Regions from separate parts of the Rhizobium sp. P28RR-XV genome, predicted to be linked through region 4. Evidence: predicted binding sites of a transcription regulator. Region 4 holds the regulator's gene; each other region holds the start of a gene.

The links. The regulator PhoB, encoded in region 4, activates phosphate uptake and scavenging genes when phosphate is short. The targets are predictions, from matches to a motif close to TGTCATNNANCTGTCAT.
Region 1: a site for PhoB is predicted at 3,960-3,976, ahead of phnF (phosphonate metabolism transcriptional regulator PhnF). Genes of this name have one in related genera too.
Region 2: a site for PhoB is predicted at 2,541-2,557, ahead of HGP12_RS02935 (toxic anion resistance protein). Genes of this name have one in related genera too.
Region 3: a site for PhoB is predicted at 3,215-3,231, ahead of HGP12_RS31045 (inorganic phosphate transporter). Genes of this name have one in related genera too.

What each region holds. Positions count from the first base shown of each region.
Region 1 is NZ_JABAIG010000003.1:38,493-46,154, reverse strand. Features, by position in the region: gene HGP12_RS07120 (phytanoyl-CoA dioxygenase family protein) at 1-393, shown strand, start outside; gene HGP12_RS07115 (SDR family oxidoreductase) at 401-1,210, shown strand; gene HGP12_RS07110 (alpha-D-ribose 1-methylphosphonate 5-triphosphate diphosphatase) at 1,299-2,501, opposite strand; gene HGP12_RS33935 (hypothetical protein) at 2,497-2,658, opposite strand; gene HGP12_RS07100 (PfkB family carbohydrate kinase) at 2,790-3,590, opposite strand; gene HGP12_RS07095 (hypothetical protein) at 3,598-3,777, opposite strand; gene phnF (phosphonate metabolism transcriptional regulator PhnF) at 3,999-4,757, shown strand; gene HGP12_RS07085 (class I SAM-dependent methyltransferase) at 4,860-5,672, shown strand; gene HGP12_RS07080 (DedA family protein) at 5,830-6,453, opposite strand; gene HGP12_RS07075 (class I SAM-dependent methyltransferase) at 6,450-7,067, opposite strand; gene HGP12_RS07070 (response regulator transcription factor) at 7,332-7,662, shown strand, end outside.
Region 2 is NZ_JABAIG010000001.1:605,419-613,080, reverse strand. Features, by position in the region: gene HGP12_RS02955 (GNAT family N-acetyltransferase) at 1-228, opposite strand, end outside; gene HGP12_RS02950 (glycerophosphodiester phosphodiesterase) at 351-1,070, opposite strand; gene HGP12_RS02945 (RidA family protein) at 1,070-1,537, opposite strand; gene HGP12_RS02940 (cell envelope integrity EipB family protein) at 1,673-2,500, shown strand; gene HGP12_RS02935 (toxic anion resistance protein) at 2,723-3,802, shown strand; gene HGP12_RS02930 (VWA domain-containing protein) at 3,808-5,382, shown strand; gene HGP12_RS02925 (5-bromo-4-chloroindolyl phosphate hydrolysis family protein) at 5,492-6,109, shown strand; gene HGP12_RS02920 (substrate-binding domain-containing protein) at 6,109-7,215, shown strand; gene rpsB (30S ribosomal protein S2) at 7,403-7,662, shown strand, end outside.
Region 3 is NZ_JABAIG010000022.1:10,620-18,281, forward strand. Features, by position in the region: gene HGP12_RS31030 (EAL domain-containing protein) at 1-219, shown strand, start outside; gene HGP12_RS31035 (RNA polymerase subunit sigma-54) at 281-835, shown strand; gene HGP12_RS31040 (MucR family transcriptional regulator) at 1,006-1,452, shown strand; gene HGP12_RS31045 (inorganic phosphate transporter) at 1,560-3,167, opposite strand; gene HGP12_RS34960 (GCG_CRPN prefix-to-repeats domain-containing protein) at 3,407-3,709, shown strand; gene HGP12_RS31050 (hypothetical protein) at 3,848-4,474, opposite strand; gene HGP12_RS31055 (CbtA family protein) at 4,509-5,249, opposite strand; gene HGP12_RS31060 (CbtB-domain containing protein) at 5,364-5,573, opposite strand; cobalamin riboswitch at 5,632-5,705, opposite strand; gene HGP12_RS31065 (histidine phosphatase family protein) at 5,819-6,385, shown strand; gene HGP12_RS31070 (SURF1 family protein) at 6,456-7,220, opposite strand; gene cyoD (cytochrome o ubiquinol oxidase subunit IV) at 7,412-7,662, opposite strand, start outside.
Region 4 is NZ_JABAIG010000011.1:5,611-13,272, reverse strand. Features, by position in the region: gene pstC (phosphate ABC transporter permease subunit PstC) at 1-334, shown strand, start outside; gene pstA (phosphate ABC transporter permease PstA) at 331-1,665, shown strand; gene pstB (phosphate ABC transporter ATP-binding protein PstB) at 1,679-2,494, shown strand; gene phoU (phosphate signaling complex protein PhoU) at 2,546-3,256, shown strand; gene phoB (phosphate regulon transcriptional regulator PhoB) at 3,287-3,970, shown strand; gene HGP12_RS22920 (GcrA family cell cycle regulator) at 4,062-4,595, opposite strand; gene HGP12_RS22915 (aspartate aminotransferase family protein) at 5,017-6,216, shown strand; gene argF (ornithine carbamoyltransferase) at 6,378-7,295, shown strand; gene HGP12_RS22905 (Hsp33 family molecular chaperone) at 7,344-7,662, shown strand, end outside.

The DNA of each region.
Region 1 (7,662 bases), on a different contig from region 4:
GGGGATGCCGTCTTCTTCAATCCGGCGGTCATGCATGGAGCCGGCAACAATGTCTCGAAAGACATCTACCGTATGGCCAATCTCCTGCAGGTGTCGTCGGCCTTCGGGCGGGCGATGGAGAGCGTCAACCGTACCCGCATGTCGATCACGGTCTATCCCTCCCTTCTCGCCGCGCTCGATGCCGGCACGCTGAGCCGTGCCGAGATCGCCAATGTGATCGCATCGACGGCCGAGGGCTACGCCTTCCCGACCAATCTCGACAGCGATCCGCCTGTCGGCGGTCTCGCACCGAAGACCCAGGCGCAGATCATGGCTGAGGCGATCGATGCCGGGACGGACGCCGGGCGGTTTGCCGAACTGATCGCCGCCCATGCCGCACGCAGGGAGGCTTGAGGATCCGATGAGCCGACTGGATGGAAAATTTGCCGTCGTCACCGGCGGCACGCAAGGCCTGGGTGCGGAAGTTGCGCGGCTCTTTGCCGAACGGGGTGCTGCCGGTCTGACGATTTGCGGCCGCAGCACCGGCAAGGGCGAAGCCAAGGCGCGGGAAATTGGTGACCGCTATAAGATGCCGGTTGATTTCGTTACGGCAGATCTCGGCGAGGTCGAGGACTGCCGCAAAGTCATCGCGACGGCGGTCGAAAAATTCGGCCGCATCGATGCGCTCGTCAATGTCGCTGCCATCACCGACCGCGGCACCATTCTCGATACCGATCCGGATCTGTTCGACCGGATGTTTGCCATCAACGTGCGTGCACCCTTCTTCCTGATGCAGGACGCGATCAAGAATATGATCGCCAATGGCATCGAAGGCACCATCGTCAACATCTCCTCGATGTCGTCGATGGCCGGCCAGCCCTTCATCAGCGCCTATTGCTCCTCCAAGGGCGCGCTCGACACGCTGACCCGAAATACCGCCTTCGCGTTGCTCAGAAACCGGATCAGGGTCAACGCGCTGAATATCGGCTGGATGTCGAGCGACGGCGAGGATCGCATTCAACGCGAATATCATGGTGCCGCGGAGGATTGGCTGGCAAAGGCGGCTGCAGCTCTGCCATTCGGCCGGCTCGTCGACCCGGCGGAGGTCGCGCGCGCCGTCGCTTTCCTGTCGTCAGAGGAATCCGGCCTGATGACCGGTGCCACGATCAACTTCGATCAGTCGATCTGGGGCGCCTATGAGGGATCGCCGCATCCACAGAAAGCGATGTGACACGGATAGATTGGCGGGAGGGAAATCCCTTCCGCTGAGGGCCGGCGTCGCATGCCGGCGGGGAGTGCGAGCCGGTCTTGCCTTGAGCTTAGAAGCTCTTGATGGAACCGTCGGACCAAACCATCCTGCCGCCGCGGATCGTGCTGCGAAGCCGCGGCACGCGGCCACGTTCGGCAATCACCAGATCGGCGCGCAGCCCCTCAGCGATGCGGCCACGATCGTTGAGGCCGAGTGCCTTTGCCGGGTTGGCGCTTGCCAATGCGGCCGAGGCCGGCAGACCGCCTTTGCCGATTTCCGCAAGAGCGATCACGGCCGGCAGAATGGCCGATGGATGATAGTCGCTCGCCAGAATATCGAGCACGTCGGCTTCATAGGCTTCGCGTGCGGAAAGATTGCCGGAATAGGAAAGGCCGCGCAGCGCATTCGGTGCGCCCATGGCCGTCGCCAATCCCAGCCGCCTTGCTTCGGTCGCCGTCGCGATATTGATCGGAAACTCGCTGATCGCCGCGCCGAGACTATGCAGGAGCGCGACCTTCTCGATTGTGTCATCGTCATGGGAGGCCAGCGCGACGCCGTTCTCGCGTGCCAATTCCGCCAGTCCGTTGATGATGTCCATGCTGTCGCCATGTTCGCTGCGCGCAGCCATGCGCTGCTTCACGAGCTCGGCCGCCTGTGACTCGCTGATCTTCTTGGCCTTCGCCGTGTTGGCGATGTGCAGCTCGATATCGCGGTATTGCCCCTGGCCCGGTGTATGGTCCATGAGCGAAATCAGATGGAGCGCACCGGCATCAATCAGGGTCTTCGCTTCTTTCAACGCAGGCAGGAAGGTCACCTCGAAGCGGCCATGGACCCGGTGGTCGATCAGCAACTCCTCGCGCATGGATGCGAGCGTTTCGACCATCGCGCGGGTATTTTCCGCGGAGCGCACATGGCCATAGGTAGCGGGTGTGAAGGCAACCGCCGCATAGGCTGTCGTCACGCCGTTGGCGGCAAGCTTCTTGTCGAGGTCGTAGACGCCAAGTTCGAGCGGCATGCGGACATTGACGCGCGGCTCCACGCATTTTTCGATCATATCGCCATGCATGTCGACGAAGCCGGGCAGCAGAAGCCGTCCATGACCATCTACCTCTGCCCCGTCGACACGCCGTTCGCTGATATCGGCGATCAGCCCGTCTTCGATCCTGATGGCGCCGCGCTCAATCACGCGGTCCTGCAATACAATTTCAAAATTACTCAGCCACATCGTCTTGCTCGTCCTCGATCTTGATGGCTTGCAGGTGCAATTCCTAATCGATCAATGCCTTTACATCGTCCGGATGATGAAAGACACCGATCATCGCAACGCCGGACGCTTTGAGCTGCGCCGACCGGCCGGCGGCGAGAATTTCCAGCGCCTGTGCGTGGGTATAGGATGCGCTGACTGGATTGCCGGTCTTCTCCTCAGTCATCGTCTTGTCCTCGGCCTTGGGATTCGTTGTGGCGAGTCTTCAAATATTCGAATGAGAACTATAATCATTCGAATGAATTGTCCACGACGTTTTCAGGCATAAGGAGCGATTTCTGAGGCGCCGCGAAATCCTCAGTCGCCGCGCCGGCGTAGCCATTCCGCCGTGATGCGGCTTGCTTCATAGGCGGCCGCCGCTGGCGCCTGCCCTTCCACCAAGGCAAAGAGAAAAGACCCTGCAAAGCGGTCGCCGGCGCCGATCGTGTTTGCCGTGTCGACCTTCGCTGCCGGTTCGACCTCAACGGCCTTTAAGCCGTCAAACAGCGTGATCGGGCGCGTGCCGTCGGTGAGCACGAGCATCTTCAGGCGCGGACCGGCGATCTGCCCGGCGCGCTGCCAGGCAAGCGTCAGATCATCCGCAACGTCGTCACGCGAGGAAATGACATAATCGGAAGGGCGGGATGTCGCGGGCCGGAGGGGGAATTGCGAGATAACGAGGGGCTGGGCGTCGATCTGTTCGACAAGGTTTTTGTCGAGAGCAATAGCATTGATATAGACGCCGGCGCCTGACAGTTTCCCAGTGACCGTGAGCGGCTGGGATCGTCCGGCCGGCGCGATGATCGTCCGCTCTCCATTCGGCTCGAGGAAAATTTCCAGTGGCGCGGTTTCTCCCGGGACCATCGCTATGTAGCTGGTGTCGAAGCCGGCTGCTGCCAGCGATTCGAGCGCCGCTTGCCCTTGTGTGTCCTGCATCAGCCGCGAGACGATGGCGACATCGGCTCCCAACTCAAGTAACTGCCGCCCGGTATAGAAGGCGCCACCGCCGAGACGGGTTGTTTGGGACGAAAATTGCATCCGTCCGCCTGGAACCAGCGGAGCATCCAACTGCCATATGCGATCGTGGTTTACCGATCCGATAACGATTATTCGGGGCATGCTCCGCCTATCTGCCGTCAATGCCTGGTGCCAGTGCGTCCACGATGAAACGCTGTGCCAGCAGGAACATCAAGAGAACGGGGACGATCGACAATAGGATCGTCGCCATCAGCGGCCCCATAGCGATCCATGTGCCGAGGAGTGCGGTCGTGCCCGCGATAAATTGACGACGATTAAGCCCTACCATCTTATCCTCGATATCCGACTGGTTAGTAAAACATTCGGATATTTATGTAGCATGGCGAATGACACTCATGTGAAGGGAGGTGTGACTAAAGGTCAAAGCCCAATGGAGAAATTGGCTTTGGCTGTTGTTTGGTGGATTTCGATCATCGGGCAGAGATTGAAAATTAATGCTGTAGCGATATATGTCATTCGAATGACATGGGTTGAATTCGGAAAGCAGGCATGGAGAAGAAATTGCTGCACGGGCAATGGCAACAGGTCGAGAGCGACATTGCCGAGGATATTCTGACAGGCCGCCTGTCATCCAAGGCGCAGCTTCCGACCGAATCCGACCTGATGGAACGTTTCGGTGTCGGCCGCCACAGCATACGACGCGCCATTTCCCGGCTCGAAAGCCGAGGGCTCGTGCTGGTCGAGCAGGGGCGCGGAACCTTTGTCAGGGATAGCCGCCTCGACTACCGCCTGTCGGAACGCACGCGCTTTTCCCAGAACCTGCTCGATCAGGGCAGGGAGCCGCTTGGGCAGGCCATTCATGAAGAGGTGGTTCCGGCTTCCGAGATGATCGCGGAGGCTTTGCGGCTTCCCCATGGCGAGCCCGTCTATCATATCGTCCGGCGTGGGTTTGCCGACGAGGAGCCGATCAACTATTCGCACGCCTACTATCCGGTGCGCCGCTTTCCGGGCTTCGACGAGGCGCGGCGCAGCGGGCGTAGCGTAACCGTCATTCTGGCCGAATATGGCATCCCCGACTATATCCGCCTGCGCACCGATATCGTCGTTCGTCTGCCGACAAGCGAGGAGGCCAAGCAGCTCTGCCAGTCCATGTCCCAGCCGGTGGCCGTATCGAGAAAAGTGGACGTCGATCTCAAGGGTACGCCGATCTCCTATTCCGAGTCTGTATGGCCGGGCGAGCGCATACAATTCTCGATCGACAATACCAGCCAGCTTCTGGATGTGCTTGCGCGCGGTGATGCCGGCTGAACGGATCGGCTCTACGCGGCTTGCGCCTGTGCGACGCTGAATGACGCCCCCGGCGCGATATGCTAATGTAACGGCCTGTGAGGCGCGCAGGGGATCATGGCAATGTTGGAGACGGACAAGGTATTCGCCGGCTCGATTCCGGAAAACTACGACCGTTATATCGTGCCGCTGATTTTCGAGCCGTTCGCCGCGGATCTTGCGCGACGGGCAGCGTCACTGGCACCGGACGCGGTCCTCGAAATTGCCGCGGGAACCGGGGTCGTCACCCGCGCATTGGCGCCCAAGCTGTCCCCTGATACAAGCTACGTCGTTACCGACCTCAACCAGCCGATGCTCGACTATGCGGCTTCGCAGCAACCGCCAGACAGCCGCATCATTTGGCGGCAAGCAGACGCCATGACGCTGCCGTTTGAAAATGCGGCCTTCGATCTCGTCTTTTGCCAATTCGGCGCGATGTTCTTTCCAGATCGCATCGCGGCCTATCGTGAAGCAAAGCGCGTTCTGAAGCCTGGGGGACATTTCCTGTTCAACGTCTGGGATCGCATCGAGGAGAATATCTTTGCGGATGACGTGACGAACGCGCTGGCCCGGATTTTCCCGAACGATCCGCCGCGCTTTCTGGCACGTACCCCGCATGGCTATCACGATATGGACCGGATTCGCAGCGATCTCGAGAATGCAGGTTTCGCCGATGTGACGATCGAAACGAGAGCCGAACAGAGCCGCGCATCCTCGCCGCGCCTACCGGCCGTAGCCTATTGTCAGGGAACGCTTCTTCGCAACGAAATCGAAGCCAGAGAAGCGGGAAGCCTGGAGGCTGCAACCGATTACGCCGCATCCGTGATAACAGACAGACATGGCAATGGCGAAGTTGCCGCCAAGATTCAGGCGCATATAATCTTGACCACGGCCTAACGCCTGGAGGGTAATGTCGAAAAGTGTAAACGGTTTCCGGACGACATCATGCTCCATCTATATGATTTCAACACGGATTCAGATTTTAGGTCATTCGACCTAAAATCATCCGGCGCTAAGGAATATCAGCCGATGAGGACGGCAGCGCCGTCCGCGTTCAGCCTTTGACGGTCTTGTTCCTGATGCCCACGACGAACAAGACTACGCCCTCGGCCGCAATGATCGCCATTGCGGCCCACAAGCCGATCTGTGTTACGTCTCTTCCGCTGCGGCGCAGGGCATAGCCGAGGCACAGGAAAGACCCATTCCACATCAAGCAACCAAGCGATGTCGCCGCCAGGAAGGTTCGGGGGTCAAGCCGCAAAGCGCCGGCCGGCAGGGCCAGATAGATCCTGACCGCGGGAATGACCTGACCAGACAGCGTTACCCAGAAATGGTTGCGGCGGTAAGTACCGGCCAGCCGATCGTAGAAGGATAGCTTTAGCAACAGGTATCCGCCATAGCGAGCGACAACCCGCCGCACCCTTCGCGGCCCGAATACCCAACCAATGCCATACCAGCCAAGTCCGCCAGTGACGGAACCTGCCGTTACTGCAGCAATGGATAAGGCAAGCGCAAGAAGATCCGGCATCATCAACCCGAGAAGCATGAGAAGGATATAGGATGGAAAAAGTGGGACAAATTTCTCCATGATGGCGAGGCAGAAAATGCCAGCCAGCCCAAAGCTCGTGAATAGTGTGACGGTGCCGGGAGCTTGCGCCACCAGTTCCTGAGCCGTCATGCGGGCTGCGATCGCGCTAACTCGGCATATTTCGGGACTTTGCAATCCGCCGCCCTGGAGATCCGGTAGACGGAAGCTGGCGGCAAGTTCCAGATCGTTCCGCCGATCCGCGCTTCTCTGAGCTCCAAGTGACCCAGAATCTGATCCGGCACAGGACAGCGCGGGCCGTAGGTGATCTGATGAAATGCGCCGCCGGGCCTGAGATGTTTGAAGGCCCCACCCAGGATCGCGCGGATTTCGCGGGACCGCATGGTACGAAAACCCAATCCGCTGACGACCACACCGAATGAGGTGCCTTTGAACACGTCCGCCTCGCCGATCCGCGTTGCGTCCAAACGGAGCACGCGCGCCTTGGGGAAGCGCCTTTGCAAAAGTTCGGCGAAATCGGTGTTAAGCTCGACCAGCGTGAGATCGTCCTCGCGCACGCCGCGCTCTAGGAGCGAATAAGTGAAGGAGCCGGTGCCAGGCCCCAGTTCCATGACCGGGCCGGTGGTTGCCCCAATGCCTTGCGTCATTAAAGCCGAGACGCGCGGGCCTGACGGGGTTACCGCCGAAATGGCGCGTGGGTTGCGAAGCCACGCAAGAAGGAACGAGGCGGCATCAGTGATGTACATGACGACCGTCCTCAAGCGGGGAACGACGATCGGCCGTTAGGCGGCTAGGAGTAACGAGCATTGGTTCGTCCTTTCGAGATGAGCAAGCGAGATCTTACACACCCAGATTGAGAGAACCTGTCATGTTGAGGGCCTTCAAAAAGCCGCACGCGCTGTTCCTCGCTGGAATCGGGGGCAATGAGGCGATCTTTGCAAGGTTATCTCAATGCAGCGATGCTACCATTTGAATGCCCTATCGATGCGGGCGGGGATGGAGTTTACTGAATGCGTGTGCTTTTGGTCGAAGACGAGCGCCCAATGGCTCTTGTTCTGCGCAACGGATTGGTTCGCAATGGCATGATTGTGGACGACGTGGCGAGCCTGTCGGAGGCGGAGGCCGCCCTTCACGACGATATTTACGATGTCGTTGTGCTGGACCGTCGGCTGCCTGATGGGGATGGCCTCTCGCTGGTCAAGTTGCTGCGCGTCAGGGGCAATGTCGTGCCTGTATTGGTGCTGACCGCGAAGGGTGACCTGGCCGACCGGGTCGCCGGACTGGACAGCGGCGCGGACGACTATCTCGGCAAGCCCTTTGCCTTCGATGAGCTTCTGGCCC
Region 2 (7,662 bases), on a different contig from region 4:
ACCGAGCAATTCGCCGCCGTCGGTTTCGAGCAACAGATGATTGCCGAGCCAGCCCGTCTTGTCGGTCGCGGAGCCGGACTCCTCGAGCGACGACAGGAAGGCGTGCGAGACGAAGGGATTGTATGGCAGCAGGCTGCCGGTTCTGGACGCTCCGGCTAGCTTGGACCAGCTCTCCGGGGCGATGTTCTTGAAGGATCGTTCAACTCGAATGGATAATTCGTCTGTCATCAAGTTCTTGCGCTGAGAAGGAAGGGAGGGCTCTCACCGCTGCGCCTCCATCCGGGAGGATACGTCGCAGGCGCAGCGGTAATTTGGGTTTGCGCAAAGCCTCTCCTTCAACCGATCCCGATTTACGAGGCCAGGCGCGGGTCAAAACCTTCGAAGGTCATTTGGTCTGCATTGGCAAATGTATGTTTGCGGGCCGCCTCATCGCGCACGGTCCAGGTGATGACCGGAATACCGCGCTGGCGCTGCGCCGTGACGAAAGGGTTCGGCAGGTGGCCGTAAAAGTACGAAATGAAGTCTAGCCCAAGATGCATGGCTTCGTCATGCTGAAAAAACGTCTCGGGCTTGTTTCCTTCGGCCGTAAGCCCGACGGGGTAGGGTGCTTCCAGGCCTTTAAGGTCCTTGAGCAGCCAATGGTCGAAGCTCATCAGCGCGACATGGCCCTTATAGCCTTCCAGCACCTCGAGAACGGATTCCGCAAAGCCTTCGTCATCGTCTTCGCGTCCCTTGAGTTCCAGCACCAGCGGCACCTTGCCGTCGCAGAGCCGCAGAAGCTGCTTCAGCGTCGGGATCTTGTCCTTGGTGCCGCCGATCGAGAGCAGGCCGAGCTCGGCCGAGGTGCGCTCCCGCACTTCGCCGGGCAGGTTGCAGACGCGCTGCAGGTCATCGTCATGGAAGACGACCGGAACGCCGTCCGAGGCGTAATGCAGATCGCATTCTATCGCGAAACCTGCCTCGATGGCGCGGCTGAAGGCCGAGAGCGTGTTCTCCCATATTTCCTTGTTCATGTCATGATAGCCACGGTGAGCGACGGGATGCTCGGTCAGCCAGGCAAGCTTGCTCATTATGCGATTTCCAGAATGGCATCGATTTCAACGGCGGCATTGAGCGGCAGGGCTGCCATGCCGACAGCGGCGCGGGCATGCTTGCCGGCTTCGCCCAATACATTTGCCAGAAGATTGGAAGCGCCGTTGATCACAAGATGTTGTTCGACGAAATCCGGGGTCGAAGCGACGAAGCCGTTCAGCTTGATCAGCCGCTTGATCCGGCCGAGCTCGCCTCCGAGCGCGGCCTTCGCCTGGGCGAGAATATTGATGGCGCAGAGTTCTGCCGCGCGCTGGCCGCCGGCGACATCGACGTCCTTGCCGAGATGGCCCGTCACGCCGATCTTGCCGTTTTCCATCGGCAGCTGCCCCGACAGATAGAGAAGATTGCCGCTGATGACATAGGGAACATAGTTGGCGGCCGGTGCCGCGGCTTGCGGCAGAACGATGCCGAGTTCCTTCAGGCGACCCTCGATGGCGTCGGACATTTTCATCTCCCGTTTTGTTGTAAAAACTTCAAAAATCCGGCATCAAGACTAAATTCCGTCACTTGGGATCGGCAGTCTCGTTTTAGCCGAAAGCGTTCTTATAACATCGCATGCGAGTCCAACAGGAGATAATGAATGTTCCGCTCGAGTCTTGCTGCCACCGTCGTTTCGGGGCTGGGCATTCTGTCACTGGCGACTTCGGCAGCTCATGCAGCCGGTCCGAGCGGGCTGATCGCGCATCGCGCCGTCTATGATCTCGAGCTGAAGGATGCTTCCGATCGTTCCGGCATTTCCGGCATGGTCGGCCGCATGGTCTATGAGTTCGAAGGCTCCGATTGCGCCGGGTTCACCACCAATTTCCGCTTCGTGACAAGGATCGACACGGGCGATTCCACCCGCGTCAGCGACCAGCAGACGACGACATTCGAGGATCTCGGCAAGCGCCTGTTCCGCTTCGAGACCAAGTCCTTTACCGATAACCAGCTCGACAAGGACGTACGGGGTGCCGCAAGCGACGATCAAAAGGGTATCAAGGTCGATCTGACGCAGCCGCATAACAAGCAGGTCGAACTCATCCAGAGCCGCTTCCCGACGGAGCATATGCTCGACATCATCCATAACGCCAAGCTCGGCAGGAATTTCTTCGAGGCGCAGGTCTTCGACGGCTCCGATGACGGCGACAAGCCGCTCATCGCCACCACGGTCGTGGGGAAGGAACAGCCTCCGGCCACGGATGATCCCGATGCCGACAAGGCCGGCGCCTTCGCCAAGACGTCCTTCTGGCCGGTGACCGTGGCTTATTTCAACGAGAAGTCCACAGGCGACGCCACGCCCGTCTACCGCATGTCCTTCAAGCTCTACGAGAACGGCATAACGCGTGATCTCACCATGGATTACGGTGACTTCGTATTGACCGGCAAGCTTACCAAGCTCGAGGTTCTCGATACCAAGGCGTGCCAGTAGTCCGGCGCGCGGCGTTGGGTCGGCCGAAACATAAAATCATCGTCATAAAACTGTGATCTAAGCTTCACTATGGTGTGAAACGATTGGCACGTGTGGGTGAGTCCGTCTTTCGCTCGCGCCGATCTGGAATTGTAGTGGGGCGCGCGGGGGAATGATCGCCTTTTGGGGCGATTGAAAATTTTTGCGGTCGGCTCCGTGTTTATGGACGAGAAAGCACGACCTATGAGCAATACCGACATCTCCGCCGGTTCCACCAACAGCCTGCCGGCTGTCGCCGCCGATCCGGCGGAAATCGCCCGCATCGGCGACGGCATCGATCTGACCGATCGCGCCGGCATTTCCGTCTATGGCGATCGCGCCCAGCAGGCCGTTTCCGATTATTCCGATCGTATCCTGCGCGAAGTTCGCAATCGCGATCTTGGCGAGGTCGGCAAGCTGCTGACCGATATCATCGTCAAATCAAAGAAGCTGGACCCCGCTTCCCTGAAGGACGAGGGTTTCCTCTCGCGGATGTTTTCCTCGTTCAGGGCGAGGCTCGAGCGCTTCAAGGAACAATTCGAGGATGTCGCCGGCCAGATCGACCGCATCGGGCTCGAGCTCGATCGGCACAAGGATATCCTGCGCCGGGATATCGCCCTGCTGGACGATCTGCATGAGGAGACGAAGCAATCCATCGTGCAGCTCGATGCCTATGTGCAGGCCGGCAAGGATTTTGCCGAGCGTTTTCGGTCCACCGAACTTCCCCGCCTGAAGAACGTCGCCGATGCGGCTTCCGCTAATCCTGGCGGCGGCATGCTGGAAGCGCAGATCTACCAGGATAGCCTTCAGGCCCTCGATCGGCTGGAAAAGCGGGTTTTCTACCTGCAGCAGGCCCGTCAGCTCGGTATCCAGCAATTGCCGCAGATCCGTATCGTCCAGTCGGGCGATGAAACCCTGATCGAAAACCTGCAGGCGACTTCCGCGCTGACGGTGCCGGCCTGGAAGCAGAAGATGGTGATTCTGCTCGGCTTGACGCAGCAGAAATCCGCGCTCGACCTGCAAAAGACTGTTACCGACGCCACCAACGACATGATCCGTCAGGCATCGAAAATGATGAAGGATCAGGCGATCGCCATAGAACAGCAATCGCAGCGCGGTATCGTCGATATCGACACGCTTGCGGCTGCCAACCGCGACCTGATCGACACGATCAGTGGTGTCCTGAAGGTGCAGGAGGATGGCCGCGCCAAGCGGGCAGAGGCCGAGCAGCGGATGCAGAAAATGACCATAGAGCTCAAGAAAGCAATGATCGAGGCGCGGTAATTCGCATGACAATCCGCACATTTGTTACCGGCTTGACGCTCGCGTCAGCTCTTGCGCTGAGCGGCTGCGATGTCGGCGGCCAGGGGCCGAAGTTCTCGATCGTTTCCGGCTCGGAAAATACGGTTCTTCAGCCTGTTGTCGAGGAATTCTGCAAGGAGAAGAAGGCGACTTGCACCTTCGCCTACGAGGGCACGCTGGATATCGGCTTGGCCCTGCAGAGCGAGAAGGGTGTCGAGCAGGACGCAGTCTGGCCGGCCTCGAGCGTCTGGGTCGACATGTTCGATGCCAAGCGCCGGGTGAAGTCGCTGACATCGGTCGCGCAGATGCCCGTCATTCTCGGCCTACGCAAATCCAAGGCCGAGGTGCTCGGCTGGGTCGGCAAGCCGGTTTATATGAAGGACATTCTGGCGGCGGTGAAGAACGGCTCGCTGAAATTTCTCATGACATCGGCGACGCAATCCAATTCCGGCGCCAGCGCCTATCTCGGCATGCTTTCGAGCGCGCTCGGCAACAAGCCCGTGATCGAGCCGGGCGATCTCGACAAGCCGGAGGTTCAGGGTGCGGTCCGCTCGCTGCTTGCCGGTGTCGAGCGCTCTTCGGGTTCGTCTGGCTGGCTTGCCGATCTCTACACCGACTCGGCCGCAAAGGGCGTGCTCTACGACGCCATGTGGAATTACGAGGCGGTGCTGAAGGAAACCAACGACAAGCTCGCAGGCATGGGCAAGGAACCGCTTTATGCCATCTATCCCGCCGATGGCGTGGTCGTTGCCGATTCGCCGATCGGCTTCGTCGATCACGGACGAGGGCAGGAGGTCGAGACCTTCTTCAATCAGCTTGTCGATTATCTGCGCTCCGCTTCGGTGCAGAAGCGCATCGCCGATACCGGCCGCCGCATTCCTCTCGCCGACGTTGCCGCAAAGCCGGATCCGTCATGGAATTTCGATCCGACCCGGCTCGTGACGGCGATCCGCATGCCGGAACCTGCCGTCATCCGCCAGGCACTCGATCTCTATCAGGTCGCTCTGCGCAAGCCGTCGCTGACCGCTCTCTGTCTCGATTTCTCGGGCTCGATGGGGGGCAAGGGCGAGGAGCAGCTCCAGGCGGCCATGCGATTCCTGTTCAATCCCGGCGAAACAGGCAAAGTGCTGGCGCAATGGACGCCGGCCGATCGTATCATGGTCATTCCGTTCGACGCCGATGTGCGCACGACTTTCGAGGGCACGGGAGATCCGGCTCAGCAGAAAATGCTTGTCGACAAGGTTTCGCGCCAGCACGCAGACGGCGGCACGGATATGTATGCCTGCGCAAGCAGGGCGCTTGACTGGATAAGTGCGACGCGGGATCTGTCATCCTATCTGCCGGCGGTCGTCATCATGACCGATGGGAGATCCGATGATGCCAACGGTGATTTCATGAGCCGCTGGGCATCGGTGAACCCGCATGTGCCGGTGTTCGGTATCACCTTCGGCGATGCGGACAAGCGGCAGCTCGATGCTATCGCAAAGGAGACCTCGGCACGCGTGTTCGACGGTCGCGGCGATCTGGTCAGCGCGTTCCGGGCAGTGCGCGGTTATAACTAGAGCATTTCTGTTTTAAATGAAGCCACAGAAATGCTCTATCCCTTTGTTTTCTCGCAATTCCGGACGCAAAACCGCTTCGCACGTTTGCTGGAATTGCTTTAGGACGATAATGCGCAATTGGTTCGGCAATGACTGGAATTGGATCGTGGCGGGGCTTGCCGCCGCGATCGTCGTTCCTTTGCTTAGCTTTTTTGCCGGCATGCCGATATGGATCGCGGCGCTGATCGGTCTCTTGGTGTTCGTCGGCCTGATCTTCGTGCTCGCGCCCACGCGCCTGTTTGAAGGGCTGGATGCGAAGGCAATCGGCAGGGGACGCCTGGACTTTGCCCGTGACCTGTTGAGTGCGGCGACACCGGCCGCACAAAGGCTGGAGGCATCGGCAGGTCAGATCGCCAGCAAGGAAACGGCAGAACGGGTGCGGCATCTGGCTGACATTGCCGCCGACGTCTTCGCCAAGGTGGAGGCCAATCCGGAAAGTGCCGGCACGGTCCGGCGGTTCCTCAGCTATTATCTGCCGCGGGCGGCGGAGGTGGCGGAAGGATTTGCCGTGATCGAGGCGAAACGCCAGCCGGACGCCGCGCGCCTGCAGGAGGTGGGTCTCGTCCTGACCAAGCTGGAAGACGCTTTCGTGCACTATTCCGACAGCCTGCTCGAAGACAGGCTCGATACGCTTGATACCGAGCTGCGCCTCATACAGGCTTCGCTCAAAGAGGATATAAGACGCTGATGGCCATTTCCCGCCGCGCTTTTGGAGTAGGGCTTCTTGCCGCCGGTGTCGCGGGGACTGGAGGCTATTTCGCGATCAAGGACCGTCCGGAGCTGCAGGGGCTGCTTGGCAACCGCACCAAGCTCTTCGGCTTTATCGGCGGCGAGAAGGAAGCCTTCCTGGCCGATAGCGACGTGATCTCGGCACTTCACGGTTACGGATTGGAGATCAACAGCCGCGTAGCCGGTTCGGTGGAGATGGTGCGCGAGCAGGCGCTTCTCTCGCAGGACCCCGCGTTCCTGTGGCCGTCTTCGTCGATCATGGTCGATATCGCCCGTCAGGGCGGCGTCAAGATCCGCAATGATCGCGTCATCCTCAATACGCCCGTCGTCATCTATTCGTGGCAGCCCGTCGTCGACGGATTGACGAAGGCCGGGCTCGTCACTACGACCCCGGCGGGGCAGCACCAGCTCGACCTCAAGGCGCTGCTGGACGCAATGCTTGCCGGAACGAACTGGTCGAAGCTCGGCGTCAACTCGCTCTATGGCCAGGCCCGAATCGTCTCGACGGATCCCAACCGTTCCAACTCCGGCTTCATGTTCTCCGGCCTCGTGCTCAGCCTTCTGAGCGGCAATGTCGCGAGCGCTGAAAGCCTCGCGCAGTTCGGCGACAAGGCGCAGACGATCTTCCGCAACATGGGCTTCAAGTCGTCGTCATCAGGCAAGCTGTTCGAGCAGTATCTCGCCGGCGGCATCGGCGGCGAGCCGATGATCGTCGGCTACGAGAATCAGCTGGTGGAATGGATTATCGCCGACCCGAAGCGCTGGCAGAGGATACAGGCCGGCAACGGCGCCAAGCCCGTGGTGCTCTATCCGCATCCGACAGTCTATTCCGCGCACCCGCTGATCGCCATCGATGAACAGGTCGATCGCATGATCGAGGCCCTGGTCAGCCCGCGGCTGCAGGAGCTTGCCTGGACCAAGCACGGTTTCCGGGGGCCGCTGGGAACAATGACCGGCGATGCCGACAGCGCGATTGCCGGCCTGCTGCCGGCTGAAATCGATGCCGTATTGCCGCTGCCGGACGCCAATGTCATGCTGGCGCTGCTCGATAAACTGGCGGCTTGAGGGCAGGGTAGGGTTATTTTTCGACCCAAAGCCTTGCATTCCAAGTGAATCGAATGTATGGGCACCGGCATTCCACACGTAAGGCATGGGATTGTCCGGGAGAAATCCGGATTGTTCCGCCCGGTGGCATTCTCGAAGAGGGTGCTGTTCGCCTTGCGGAGGTTCAACCGGAAAAGGATACAAAGGCATGGCATTGCCCGATTTTTCTATGCGCCAGCTTCTCGAAGCAGGTGTTCACTTCGGCCACCAGACGCATCGCTGGAACCCGAAGATGAAGCCGTACATTTTTGGCGATCGTAACAACATCCACATCATCGACCTCGCCCAGACGGTTCCGATGCTGAGCCGCGCCCTGCAGGTTGTCAGCGACACCGTTGCTCGCGGCGGCCGCGTCCTGTTCGTCGGCACCAAGCGTCAGGCGTCCGAACTGATCGCCGACAGCGCAAA
Region 3 (7,662 bases), on a different contig from region 4:
TGCGGCCGCGACGGAAGCGACAGTCTTTCCCATCTTGTCGGCTTTGCCGCCTGCTTTGCGCCTTTCGTCGTCGTCGAAGGCATCGAAACAAGCTCTCAGCTCGACGCTGCACGAGAGGCTGGCGCAACGCACTCGCAAGGCTTCTTCCTGTCGCAACCCGTTTCGTTAGCACAGCTTCGCCGCCGCAAGGGGAAGGCCGTTTTGCGGGGGATGGGATGAACATTGCCGCCATTATCCTGCCAGGTATGATCGCGAGCTCGCCTTCACAGGTGTCGCTGTGATGAAGCAACCGGCCTTTACCTCTGATTATCAGGTTTCCGCCGCCCGGGCGACGCGCGAACTTAAGACGAAGACCTTGCTTCGCGCTTTGGTGAGCCGGCTGCATACGGCCTTTTCAGATGGCGCGGAGGCGTTGTCCTTCTCGTTTTCCGGCGGGGCTGCTCCCCATATCCTCATTTGCGATCGCGCCGCGGCGCCTTTGGGCCGTGTGACGATAGACGCGGAAACCGGGCTCTATGTTCTTTGCGAACTCGGGCGCGACGCCGCCAACATCGTCACCGCGACCGCGAATGAAAATCGGTCGATCGAGGAGATCGCCCTTCATCTGTCCGATGGCCGTCCGACGCAGCAGGCATGTGATACGGCCATCGGAAGCCTTGTCGGTCAGACGCTGCATCATTGCGGCGGAGATCACACGCATACGGCATTCATGCTCGGCATGCCGCTCGTCACCCTTTGCAACAAGCTGGCGCTGTATTTCGCAGGCTCGGTCGATGATCCGCCGCGGGCTGCGGCGGAGACAGGATATGGAATGAAAGACTATCGATTGCGATGATCGCGGACGCACGCTGTGCGAACGCATTCTGTCCCGGCAACAGAACCGGGATCGAGCGCCTGAAAGACGGCGCAATTTGAAATGGCGGGATGTCCGGCAGCGGGCGTCGCGCATGATGCAATTCGAGCGGGGCGGCGCGCGAGGAACCAAATGAAATCCGGGAAAAGATCATGGATTCTTTTAGCGAGAGAAAAGTCCCTGCCCAACCACTGCCGCGTCCCCTGTTTGACGGCTGTGTAAAGATCGTTTCGGCCTATGTCAGTCACAACGCTGTGCCACTTCACAGCCTTCCCAGGCTGATCAAGGATATCCACGAAGCGCTGCAAGCCTTGGATACAGGCACGGCCGTCGACCGCGCCAATCTGGTGCCGGCGGTGGATTTGAAGAAATCGGTGACGAGCGATTACATCGTCTGCCTTGAAGACGGCAAGCGATTCAAAACGCTGAAGCGTCACTTGCGCGTGCATTATGGGATGACGCCGGAAGAATATCGCCAGAAATGGGGATTGGCACCCAATTATCCGATGGTCGCGCAGAACTATGCACACCGCCGTTCGGAACTGGCGAAACTTTCCGGTCTCGGTGCCAACGGCAACAAGAGGGAAAGCGTGCGGTAAGGCTCCTCGCAGCCGCTTGCTGCAACAACAATGGCGCCCCATGAGGGGCGCCATTGCTTTCGAATATGGTCCGATCGCGATATCGGCGCTTGAGCCGATATGGCAGGTCAGAAGACCTGGCGCAGCACGATGAACAGCATGAAAGCCAACGCGATCGAGGCCGGCAGCGTCAGGATCCAGGCCATCAGCATGTTGCGCACGGTCGACCATTGCAAGCCGGAACCGTTCGCCGCCATGGTGCCGGCGACGCCGGAGGACAGGACGTGCGTGGTCGAAACCGGCAGGCCGAAATGGTCGGCCGCACCGATCGTCAGCATGGCCACGACTTCAGCGGCAGCACCCTGGCCATAGGTCAGGTGCGTCTTGCCGATCTTTTCGCCGACGGTGACGACGATGCGCTTCCAGCCAACCATGGTGCCGAGGCCGAGCGCGAGCGCGACGGCGACCTTCACCCAGAGGGGAATGAACTTCGTCGCGTGATCGACGGCGGCATGATAGCTGGTTACGGCCTTGAGGTCGTCGGCGCTCATCGGCAGCAGTTTCTGCTTGTCGATCAGCTTCAGCGATTCACCGATCAGGTAGATGTCGTTACGAACGTTGCCGACGAGGCCGTTCGGCAGCTTCTCGACGCTGGGGTAAGCGGCGATTTCGGCGCTGGTGGCGTGGATATAGGCCTGGAGCGCTGGCGTCGTCGCGTCCGTCCAGGTCTTGCTCTTGACGGCGTCGCTGACCACAGCCTTCGGGTCGGCCGGCGTCGCAACGCCTGGCTTCATATACTTGCCGAGCACGGTCTCGACCTGCGTCGAGGCAGTCTTATAAGCTTCGAGATAGTTGATATCGGGTGTGCGGTTCAACGCGAAAGCCGTCGGCACGAGGCCGATGAGAATGAGCATGATAAGACCCATGCCCTTCTGGCCGTCGTTGGAACCATGGGCGAAGCTGACGCCGGTGCAGGTGAAGATCAGCAGGCCACGAATCCAGGCCGGCGGCGGGGCATTACCCTTCGGTGCTTCATAGAGTTCCTTGTTGCGGATCAGCACCTTGGCGACCAGAAGCAGGATCGCGGCCATGGCAAACCCGATGATCGGCGACAGCAGTAGCGACATGCCGACGCTGCTTGCCTGCGACCAGTCGACGCCGCTGGTGGCGGAGCCGGCGGGTGCCAGGAACTGGTTGGCGAGACCGACGCCGATGATGGAGCCGACGAGAGTGTGCGAGCTCGATGCCGGCAAGCCCAGATACCAGGTGCCGAGATTCCAGATAATGGCCGCTGTCAGAAGCGCGAAAACCATGGCGAGACCGGAGCCCGAACCCACCTGGAGGATCAGTTCGACCGGCAGCAGCGCCAGAATGCCGAAGGCGACCGCGCCCGAGGAGGTCAGAACGCCGAGGAAGTTGAAGAAACCGGACCAGATGACGGCGAATTCAGCCGGCAGCGAACGGGTGTAGATGACGGTGGCAACGGCATTGGCCGTATCGTGGAAGCCGTTGACGAATTCGAAGCCGAGCGCGATCAAAAGCGCCAGACCGAGCAGGATCCACGGAACGGCGGCCGCGTCGGCAAGGTCGCTGCCGAGGGCATAGCCGACATAGGCAAGGCCGCCGAGCACGACCACGCCGAAAAGCGGCAGAAACCACTTTGCCGAGCTCCCGGCACCATGAATTGGGTGATTGGCGTTGCCACCCTCGGAAGTGTTTGAAGCGAGGTCGACCATCCCAAACTCCTTTATGGTCATTGATATTGCCGGTGTAAGCCTCGTTCATGAAACTCTCGTGACGCGCGAGAAGTCGGATGCCAGCCGTATTGGCGGGGCGGGGGGCGCTCTTTGAGGACGTATGGTTCCGAGCTGCCGTCTTGATTTTGCCCCCAAAAGGCCATTTTCGGTTCAGCCGCCGTTCATACGTTTGGGGGCTAAATCCCTGATGTAAGGGACTTGGATAGAGGGCCATCAAAATGAGATCGTCCGTGATTGCTATCGCTGCCTTGTTCGGCAGCCTGGTTGTATCTTCGGCAGAGGCAATGCCTATCCCAGCAGTTGGGACAGCGGCTTCCGTGCCGGTCGTGAAAATTGATTATGCCTGCGGTCGTGGCTGGCATCTGACGCGTTGGGGCGAATGCCGCCCGAATCGCTGGGGTCCGCCGCCGCGGCGTTGGGGTTACTACAGACCGCCACCGCCGCCGCCGTGGGGCTGGCGTGGCCATCATCGCCATTGGCGCGATGATGGCGGTTGGCGCGGCCGGCCAGGCTATTGGTGAAAAGACAAACACCGCCGCGTTTCGCGGCGGTGTTTTCTCGTGAGGGGCTCAGCTTTTCACGAAATCCCTGAACTGTTCCATCTCTTCGTTTCCCCGCAATTCCGGACGGAAATCGCCGCGCACTTTCCTGGAATTGCCCTAAGGACGCGGCGCTGCCCGCAAAGCGCGCGCCGCTACCCATAATCCTGCGATAACGACAAGGCCGGCGGCCAGAATGGTCGTGAGGCTCCTAGCGTGCAGGAGGATATCGGCGGGTTTCGGGCGGATGAGGTCGGCCGTATTGAAGCCTTCGCCGCTGAATTTGCACAGGATAAGCGAGAGATTATTGCGCACCAACGCCGAGTCGACGTCCGAGACGATGTCGCCGGCCGCTGCCTTTTCGTCCTTCATCGTCCGCATCTGGAGCAGCACCGCCTTCACTGCCGCTAGATAGGCGTGCGAACACTCGTTGAATGGACTTTCCTCGTCGCCAACGCTGCCGGGCACCATGCCCCAGAGGCAATAGGTCCGCTGGATCTGCGCGAAATTCAGCAGGCGCCTGAAGGTTTCGTCGGTGTCGGATGCGCTTTCGGCAAGCGAGATGATCCGCCCGTAATAGGGTGCGATCACAGCCATTTCGCCATGCGTGAGGCTTGGTATCGAGATGCCGGCCTGGCTGTCGGAGGAGGCGCCGCCGTGCGCGGCGACTGCAAACGGCCAACACGAAACCATGAGGCAGAAGATTGCGAGCAAGACGCCGTTTGAATCCTGGCGTCTCCCGCGCATGTTGCCATGCGCGGGATGCGAGCCATTTAGCATGCTAGGCCCGGCGCAGGGTCGCATTGCCGTGACGTGGTTGCGGCAGTTGGCGTTCCGCCCAGGCTCCGAAGGCAAGCCCGAGTGTCATCCAGAGGATGGCATGCATGCCGAGCGAGGTGATACGGAAGCGCCAAAGCACGACGGCCGAGAATTGCTCGGGCACTTCGTTGATGGGGGGAAGCAGATATTGGATCAGCGCGATGAAGACGACATAGCCGATGCCGGCAATGATCGCGCCGTTCCAGGAACCATATCGTGCCGCCAGCCGGCGACCGAAACCAACCGCGACGATCATGGCGACGACGGATGCGACGATCATGATGAAGAACAGTTCGGTTCTCGCGCCGATCGTGTCGGGATTGCCGACCGCTGGTGGGTTTGCCGGGTATTTGATGTAGGGCACCAGCGAGATCGTCACGAAAGCGGCGATCGCGAGCAGGGCTGCCGTGCCGCGCGCGCCGAGAGTGCTGATACGACCGTAGACGAAGGAAAAGACCAGCGCGAACAATCCGCCGATCGCCGTCGAAAAGATCACAGCGCCAGTGAGAAGACCGGGCCCCGCCTGCGTGGCGCGGCTGACGATTTCCGGCTCCGGGACTTCGCCGGCTGCCTGCGCGGCCTTTTCCTCAAAGCCGATGGCCCAATCGACCAGCGGTTCGCCAAAGGTGTGGGCAAAGGCAAAAATGAGAATACCGGCAAAGGCCCCGACGATCATGCCGCGAAGCAAAAGACGTCCAACCATGTATGTGCTCCCTTGAAGCATGGCGCGCAAAAGCGTGTAGCGGTTTGCGACAACGACATGCGCAAAATCAACGACCTGAAGCACGAGAAGCGATCTGAAAGATCGCGGCGCGCTTTAGTGGCAGGGGAAGCCGAGCAGATGGCGGGCGTCATGCACGAATTCGTGCACATACATGCCGGAGATGAGCGAGGTCGCACCTTCTTCTGCGCCGATGAAATAGATCGCGAGCAGCATAACCAGGCCGGCGAAAACGGCCCAGGGCAGGATTTGGCCGAGCGGAATCGGCTGCGGAACTGCGGATGGAGTGAAAGTGGTGTCGGACATTGTATTTCCCTCGTTAAGAAAAGCGCGTTCCATTTGCGGAAGGGTTCTTGCGGGAAGGGTCTGGCTCTCGGGGCGGAATTCTTCCGCCTTCGATTACAGTGGCGCGACCGCGCCGGGATTCCACCGGCTTCCACACCCGCAAGCGCAAGTTTATATCTATTTGCAAAGATAATTGTCAATCAAGCGCCACCGCGATGTGAAATCGCGACAAGAGCGCGGCAGGGGGATGGAGTTGGGAGCCTCTCATGAAGACACGTCTGAGCTGGATTTGCCACGGGGCGACGCAAGCCAATCGAAATGGCTGCTTTCCCGATGATGAACCGTTGGAGGTCAAGGCGGCACAGCAGGGCCAATCGCTGTCCTTCGGGCTTGCTGCAATCGATCGGGTTTGGACGAGCCCCGCCTTGCGTGCGCGTCAGACAGCCAGCGTCCTTGGTCTCGACGCCATTCCGGATGTCGCCTTGCGCGAATGCGATTACGGCGACTGGCGCGGGCAATCGCTTGCCGAACTGCATGAAAAGGATGCGGAATCCCTGACGCTGTGGATGACGGATACATCGGTTGCGCCGCATGGCGGCGAATCCCTGTCGGCGGTCATGAGGCGTGTCGGAGAATGGATGGGAAATCATATTGACGACGCCGGCCATATCGTCGTGGTTACGCATGCCAGCGTCATCCGCGCTGCCGTTCAGCATGTCCTGCAGGCGCCGGCCGCCGCATTCTGGGCAATCGATGTCGAGCCGTTCGGCATCGTCGAAATGACGAGCGACGGCCGTCGCTGGCAGCTTCGCTTCCCGAAAATGGCGGCATAGAACAATTCCCGCAAAAGCGCGAAGCGGTTTTGCGTGCGGAATTGCGTGAAACAAGGAAACGCTCTGGCGATCAGCGGGCAGCCTGCGCTCGCTGCCGTTCGAAATAGATGAGATAGACGGCCATGCCGAAGGTCATCGCGGCCAGCCCGTACCAGGTGACGGCATAAACGAGATGGCTATTGTGGAAGGTGATCTGCGTCAGCCCTCCCACGGGCAACTCGCCCGGGTTTTTCGCGTCGTCGGCATCGATGAAATAGGGTGCCGCGTTCTGCAGGCCGCGCGCCTCAGCGATCGCGGTCACGTCGCGTGAATACCAGCGCTCTTGCGCCGGCATATTCGAACGCAGCATCGTGCCCTTTGGCTCGCTGATCCGCAATAGACCGGTTACGGTCGTTTCGCCGCCGATCTGGCCCTCCGGGCGCGTGCCCGGATTGCGCTTCTCGGTCGGCACGAAGCCGCGGTTGATGACGACGATCGTGCCGTCGGCGAGTTTCAGCGGCGTCAGAACCCAATACCCGGGGCCGAGCGCGGTCGAGGCATAGACCTGCACTTCCTTGTCGTTGAGGAAAATGCCGCTTGCCTGCACATGGCTGTATTCGGAGTTTTCGGCATTGATATCGGCCCACTGCGCCGGACCAGGCGCCTGAACCGCCGGAGCACGCACGCGCGCATCGACCCGGGCGATCAGATCCAGCTTCCAGTGCAGTCGCTGCACCTGCCAGGTGCCGAGCCCGATGAGGAGCGCGGTCAGGAGCAGCAGCAGGCCCACCCATATGGCGAGAGCAAATGCCGAGCGCGCCCTGCCGCGAGGTGTGTTCGGGGAAATGTCGGTCATGGAGCTGGTCTCCGGGGACGCGCTGCCGCATGATTTCGGGAGGTCTCTAAGTCTCTTCGCTGAAGATCATGCGTGGTCTTAGAAAATTGGCTGCGACGTCAGGCGTTGTTAAGGAAAGCGCCGCGCAGCGCCCGGCGGAATTCGTGCCGGTGGGGAAGGGCGGACCTTCACCAGAAGGCCCGCCCTCGGTCTTATGGCATATTGCGCATCATCTCGGGCGACATGGGCATCATGTTCGCGTTGAGGTGATGCATGACCCAGAGCGAACCGGAAAGGGCGATGATGACGATCACGATGGTGAAGATCAGCGCCATCATGTTCCAGCCGCCTTCCGAGCGAGTGTTCATATGCAGGAAGTAGATCATGTGCACGACGATCTGGATCGCGCCGAGGATCATGACGATCGCCCCGGTGACGGCGGGATCGGAGAAGACCTTGCCCA
Region 4 (7,662 bases):
CGCCACCCGCTCGGAAACGGTCAAGCGCGTTCTGCTGCCGGCAGCGCTTCCGGGCATCGTCGGCGCCCTGTTGATGACCGCCTCGCGCGCGATCGGTGAAACGATGATCGTGGTGCTGGCTGCCGGCGTTGCCGCGCGTATGCAGATCGATCCCTTCGAGCCCATGACCACCGTGACCGTGAAGATCGTCAATCAGCTGACCGGCGACCTGGAGTTCACTTCACCGCAGACGCTCGTTGCCTTTGCGCTCGGCATTACCCTGTTCTGCCTGACGCTGTGCCTCAATGTCTATGCTCTCTACATCGTCCGCCGCTACAGGGAGCAATACGAATGAGCGGCATCGTATCCTCCCCCGTGCCGAATATGCCGCGCGGGCTCACGCCGGGCGCTCCGGCACGGCGTGATATCGGCATCAAGCGGCGCTATGCCGCCGAGCGTCGCTTCCGCGCCTATGGCGTCACGGCCGTTATCTTCGGCCTCGTCTTCCTTGCCATCTTGGTGTCGACCGTGGTGCGCACCGGCTACACCGCCTTTGTTCAGACATCGATCACCCTGCCGATCGAATTCACCGAGAAGGTGATCGACCCCACGGCCAAGCGGACCACCGATCCGAAGGTGCTGATATCGGCCAATTATCCGGTTCTGGTGCGTGACGCGCTGGTCAAAGCCTTGGATATCGATCCCGCCAATCGTGCACTCGTCCGCGAGGCGACGGCGATGGTGTCTGAGGGTGCCAGGATCGCGTTGCGCGACAAGGTCGTCGCGAACCCCTCGATCGTAGGGATAACGCAGAACGTTACTTTTCTTGCCAGTGCCAATATCGATTCCGCCAACAAGGGGCAGATCGATCTGACCGTCGACGAGAAGGACCGTAAGGTGTCCGACCGGCAGGTCGCCTGGATGAAGCAGCTCAGCGAAAGCGGAGCCCTGTACAAGGCGTTCAATACCGGTCTCTTCGTGTCGGGCAATTCCAGCCGCCCGGAAGCCGCCGGTCTCGGCGTTGCGCTGATCGGCTCGCTCTATCTGATGCTGACCGTACTCGTGCTCGCTCTGCCGGTCGGCGTCGCCGCCTCGATCTATCTGGAGGAATTCGCGCCGAAGAACCGGCTGACGGATCTGATCGAAGTCAATATCAACAATCTCGCCGCCGTGCCTTCCATCGTCTACGGCTTGCTGGGCCTCTCGGTCTTCATCAACATGATGGGGCTGCCGCGCTCGGCCTCGCTCGTCGGCGGGCTGGTGCTGAGCCTGATGACGCTGCCGATGATCATTATCGCCACGCGTTCGGCGCTACGCGCCGTGCCGCCGTCGATCCGCAGCGCCGCGCTTGGCCTCGGCGCATCGCGCATGCAGGTGGTCTTCCATCATGTCCTGCCGCTCGCCATGCCAGGCATCCTGACGGGCACTATCCTCGGGCTTGCCCATGCGCTCGGGGAGACGGCGCCGCTGCTCTTGATCGGCATGGTCGCCTTCGTCGCCAATTATCCGACATCGCCTCTCGATCCTTCGACGGCGCTGCCGGTGCAGATCTACATGTGGGCGAGCGAGGCCGAGCGCGCCTTCGTCGAAAGAACGTCCGGCGCCATTATCGTCCTGCTCTTCTTCCTCGTCGCGATGAACATCGGCGCCATCCTGCTGCGTCGCCGCTTCGAGCGGCGCTGGTAGGGAGGGCCGGGGAATGAACATGATGAGCGAAGCCGCAAGCGAAAGAGCCTTGGCCAAGAAGATGACTACGATCCCTTATAAGATGATCGGCCAGGACGTTTCGGTCTTCTATGGGGACAAGCGCGCGCTCTTCGACGTCAACCTGAAGATCCGCGCCAATACGGTGACGGCGCTCATCGGCCCTTCCGGCTGCGGCAAGTCCACCTTCCTGCGCTGCCTCAATCGCATGAACGACACGATCGAGACGTGCCGGGTGACGGGCAAGATCACGCTCGACGATCAGGATGTCTACGACAACAGCATCGATGTCGTGGAATTGCGCGCGCGCGTCGGCATGGTCTTCCAGAAGCCCAACCCGTTTCCCAAGTCGATCTATGAAAACGTCGCCTACGGGCCGCGCATCCATGGCCTGCACCGTTCCAAGGCCGATCTCGACCATATCGTCGAGACCAGCCTGCAGAAGGCGGGCCTGTGGGGCGAGGTCAAGGACAGGCTCCACGATGCCGGCACGAGCCTTTCGGGCGGTCAGCAGCAGCGCCTGTGCATCGCACGCGCCGTTGCCGTCAGTCCGGAAGTCATCCTCATGGACGAGCCGTGCTCGGCGCTCGATCCGATCGCAACGGCAAAGGTCGAGGATCTCATTCACGAGCTGCGGGAAAACTTCACGATCGTCATCGTGACGCATTCCATGCAGCAGGCAGCCCGCGTTTCGCAGCGCACCGCAATGTTCCATCTCGGCCATCTGGTTGAGGAGAACGATACCGATAAAATGTTCACCAATCCCGACGATTACCGCACGCAGGATTACATCATGGGCCGTTTTGGTTGATGATATCAGGCGCTCGGACCCTTTCACACAGTTCACCTTGAGGATAGAAAAATGGTCTCCACTCACATTCTCTCTGCTTACGACGAAGACCTGAAGTTCCTGACGCGCCGCATTGCGGAAATGGGCGGCCTGGCCGAGCAGATGGTCAGCGACAGCGTCCGCGCACTGGTCCAAAGCGACACTGCTCTTGCGCAGAAGGTCATCTCCGACGACGTCATCCTCGATCATGCCGAGCGCGAAGTCGGCGACAAGGCCATCGTCACCATCGCCCGTCGCCAGCCTATGGCTGCCGACCTGCGCGAGATCATGGGCTCGATCCGCATCGCTTCCGATCTGGAGCGCGTCGGCGACCTCGGCAAGAACACCGCAAAGCGTGTCATCGCCGTTCAGGGCGGCGTTCCGCGCCGTCTCGCCCGCGGCATCGAGCATCTCTCCGAACTGGCGCTCAGCCAGCTGAAGGAAGTTCTGGACGTTTATGCCACCCGTTCGCCCGACAAGGCTGTGTCGATCCGCGAGCGCGACGAGGAAATCGACGCCATGTACACCTCGCTCTTCCGCGAGATGCTGACCTACATGATGGAAGATCCGCGCAACATCACCACCTGCACGCATCTTCTCTTCTGCGCCAAGAACATCGAGCGCATCGGCGACCATGCCACCAACATCGCCGAGACGATCTATTACATGGCGACCGGCGCCCAGCCAGAAGGCGAGCGCCCGAAGGATGATACCGCCAATACCGTCGGCGCGGTGACGGAATAATCTGGAAGCGAAAAGGGAGACCAAAGGCGCATGGTTCCGAGAGTTGCTGTTGTAGAAGACGAGGAAGCGCTAAGCGTTCTGCTGCGCTACAATCTCGAGGCCGAAGGCTTCGAGGTCGACACGATCCTCAGAGGCGATGAGGCCGAGCTGCGTCTCCAGGAGCGCATTCCCGATCTCCTGATCCTCGACTGGATGCTCCCCGGCGTGTCCGGCATCGAACTCTGCCGCCGGCTGCGTATGCGGCCGGAGACGGAGCGCCTGCCGATCATCATGCTGACGGCCCGAGGGGAGGAGAGCGAGCGCGTGCGCGGGCTTTCCACCGGCGCGGACGATTACGTCGTCAAGCCGTTCTCGACGCCGGAGCTGATGGCCCGTGTCAAGGCGATGCTGCGGCGTGCCCGTCCGGAGGTTCTCTCCACGGTGCTGCGTTGCGGGGATATCGAGCTGGACCGCGAAACCCATCGCGTTCATCGCAAAAGCCGCGAAGTGCGGTTGGGGCCGACGGAGTTCCGCCTGCTGGAATTCCTGATGTCCTCGCCGGGCCGCGTCTTCTCGCGCTCGCAGCTGCTGGACGGCGTATGGGGGCATGATATCTATGTCGACGAACGCACCGTCGACGTGCATGTCGGTCGCCTGCGCAAGGCGCTCAACTTCTCCAATATGCAGGATGTCATCCGTACCGTTCGCGGCGCGGGCTACTCCATGGAAGCCTGAGCGGCGATACCCGGTCAGGCATCGACATAGCGGCGGAAATAGAAAACGGGCCTCAATGGCCCGTTTCTTTTATCTCAGCTTTGGGGACATATCAGCCGCGCGGTTGAGCCGGCCGGCGCCGCTCATGCACCGGCTGGTAGGCCAGGCGCTGGTGGTAGCCGCAATAGGGCGATGCATCCGGGCTCTCGTTGCCGCAGAAGTGGAAATCGTCCTTCAGCGGGTCGCCGACGGGCCACTTGCAGGTGCGTTCCGTAAGCTCGGTCAGGCCGAGACGCCGGGAGATCGGAACGACGACGTTGGCAGCCGGACGATACCGGATCTCGTTGACGGCATCGATCTCGACCTCTTCCTTGAGCATGGTTGCGCCCTGCTGGCGGGTAACCGTGCGGGTTGCGACACGAGACGCGTAATTCGGCGCGCGCGGTGCCGCGCTGCTGCGCTTCGGCGTGCGTGCCGCAGCCGCCGTGCCGCCCGCCTTCGCTCGGCCAGGAAGGTTCAGGCGATGCACCTTGCCGATGACGGCATTACGGCTCACGCCGCCAAGCTGCGCCGCAATCTGGCTGGCGCTCAACCCTTCGGACCATAGCTTTTTCAGCTTCTCGACGCGTTCGTCTGTCCAATTCATGCCCTGTCTCCGCTGTCGCGTTTCCGATGGCAGAATCCCTCACCATTGCCTCGCATGGGATCGAGGCGCGAAACGCTCTAAAATTGTGGTGACTAGTTCCGCCGCATGCAGTCTAGCAATTGATTTTTAACCTAGTGTGAGGCTGACTCCGTGACAAGAGTCGCGGGAATCTTGAGGAATCGATTTCGAGGTTTTCCCCAACTTGCTGCCCCGGCGTGGCATTTCTGCAATAGGCAGTGCCGAACGCATCCCTTTTGGCCGACAGCGCTTTCTCGCACCTGCTAAACGCCAGTTTTGTTGACATCGCGGTGCAAAACATCAATAGTGGCCAGGCCGCCGCAAGGCGGCTTTTGATTTTTTCGGACCCGTTTCATCAAGTGGAAGCGATTGGTCCTTAGGGTTGTGATCGAGGAGATATGCCATGGCAGAGACCGCGCCGCTTTACGATACCTATCTGCGTGCTCCGCTGCGGTTCGAGCGAGGCGAGGGCGTCTGGCTGGTTACCGAAAACGGCGAGCGCTACCTCGATTTCGCAGCCGGCGTGGCAGTCAATTCGCTCGGTCATGCCCATCCTCATCTGGTCGCCGAGCTGAAGGCGCAGGCCGACAAGGTCTGGCACCTGTCCAACCTCTATGAAGTGCCCGGGCAGGAAAAGCTGTCGAAGCGGCTGACGGACGTTACCTTCGCCGACAAGGTCTTCTTCACCAATTCGGGTGCAGAGGCGCTGGAATGCGCCATCAAGACGGCGCGGCGCTATCAATTCGCCAAGGGGCATCCTGAAAAGTTCCACATCATCACCTTCGAAGGCGCCTTCCACGGGCGTACCATCGCGACGATCGCCGCCGGCGGCCAGGAGAAATACATCGAAGGCTTCGGCCCGAAGGCGCCGGGTTTCGATCAGGTGCCGTTCGGCGATCTCGATGCCGTTCGCGCCGCCATCACCGATGCGACGGCCGCGATCCTGATCGAGCCGGTGCAGGGCGAGGGCGGTATTCGTCCCGCGACCAACGAATTCCTGCGCGGCCTGCGCGAGATCTGCGACGAGCACGGCCTGCTGCTGGTTCTTGATGAAGTGCAATGCGGCGTCGGCCGCACGGGCAAGCTCTTCGCCCATGAATGGGCCGGGATCAAGCCTGACATCATGGCCGTTGCCAAGGGTATCGGTGGCGGCTTCCCGCTCGGTGCCTGTCTTGCGACGGCGGAAGCCGCCTCGGGCATGAAGGCGGGTACGCATGGCTCGACCTATGGCGGCAATCCGCTTGCCATGGCGGTCGGCAATGCCGTGCTCGATATCGTGCTCGCTGAAGGTTTCCTGCAGCATGTCCGCGATATCGCGCTGGTCTTCCGCCAGGGTCTCGCCTCGCTGAAGGACCGTTTTCCCGATATCATCGAGGATGTTCGCGGCGAAGGCCTGATGCTCGGCGTCAAGGCGGCCATTCCGCAGGCGGAGCTGCTGCAGGCGATCCGCGCCGAGCACCTGCTTGGCGTCCCGGCCGGCGACAACGTCATCCGTCTCCTGCCGCCGCTGGTCGTCACCGCCGACGAAGCACGCGAAGGTCTGGCTCGCCTTGAGCGCGCCGCCGAGCGCGCACGCGCAGCCCGCGTCAAGAAATCGGCTTGAGTTCAACGCCCGCAGCCGGGGCGATTACTGCGCCGCGCGTCGAGGCGACGCGCAAAGGATGCAGTAACATTTAGGGATCGCATAAGCTTTCCTTAAATCGGTGCCGATTTAAGGGCTTATGCGTGCCCCACGCGGGTTTTTTCTGGAGTACAGGTAAGGACATGGCTTCTCCGAAACACTTTCTCGACCTCTCTGCCGTTCCGGCTGCCGATTTGCGCGATATCATCGACGATGCGATCGTGCGAAAGCAGGCATTGAAGGCTGGCACGGCCGATAAGCCGCTGGACGGCAAGATGCTGGCGATGATCTTCGAGAAGCCGTCCACCCGAACCCGCGTTTCCTTCGATGTCGGTATGCGCCAGCTAGGTGGCGAGACGCTGTTCCTCTCCGGCACCGAAATGCAGCTCGGCCGCGCCGAGACGATCGGCGACACGGCGAAGGTGCTGTCGCGCTATGTCGATGCGATCATGATCCGCACGACCGATCACTCGCGCCTGCTGGAACTCGCCGAACATGCGACTGTACCGGTCATCAATGCGCTGACCGACGACACGCATCCGTGCCAGATCATGGCCGACATCATGACCTTCGAAGAGCATCGCGGCCCGATCAAGGGCAAGACGCTGGCCTGGACGGGCGACGGCAACAACGTGCTGCATTCGCTGATCGAAGGTGCCGCCCGTTTCGGCTATCGCATGAATATGGCGGTACCCCTTGGTTCCGAGCCGAAGGATCACTATCTGAACTGGGCCCGCAACCAGGGCGCCGAAATCATGCTCTCGCATGATGCCGACCGTGCGGTCGCCGGTGTCGATTGCGTGGTAACCGATACCTGGGTTTCCATGAATCAGGAACACCGGGCCCGCGGTCACAACGTCTTCCAGCCCTATCAGGTCAATAAGGCTTTGATGGCACAGGCCGGCAAAGACGCGTTGTTCATGCATTGCCTGCCCGCTCATCGCGGGGAGGAGGTGACGGACGAGGTGATCGATGGTCCGCAATCCGTTGTCTTCGATGAGGCGGAAAACCGCCTTCATGCGCAAAAGTCGATTCTTGCTTGGTGCCTGGGCGCAATCTGAGGATATGAAGCCGCGTCTCAAGGGCGCGGGCGCAGTAGGAGTAAAGCAATGGCTGAAAACGCCGCCTCGCTGGGTCAGTTTGATTTCGCCGGTGACGATCATGTCGTGCCCTTCCAGGTGGAAGGTCTTGACGTGCGCGGCCGCGCCGTGCAGCTTGGTCCGCTATTGGACACCATTCTCGCCCGGCACGACTATCCGATGCCGGTTGCGCGGCTGCTGGCCGAGGCCATCGTCCTGACCGTGCTGCTTGGCACCTCGCTGAAGTTCGAAGGCAAGTTCACCGTGCAGACGAAGAGCGACGGGCCGGTCGACCTCCTGGTCGCCGATTTCTCGACGCCGGAAAACGTTCGTGCCTATGCCCGCTTCG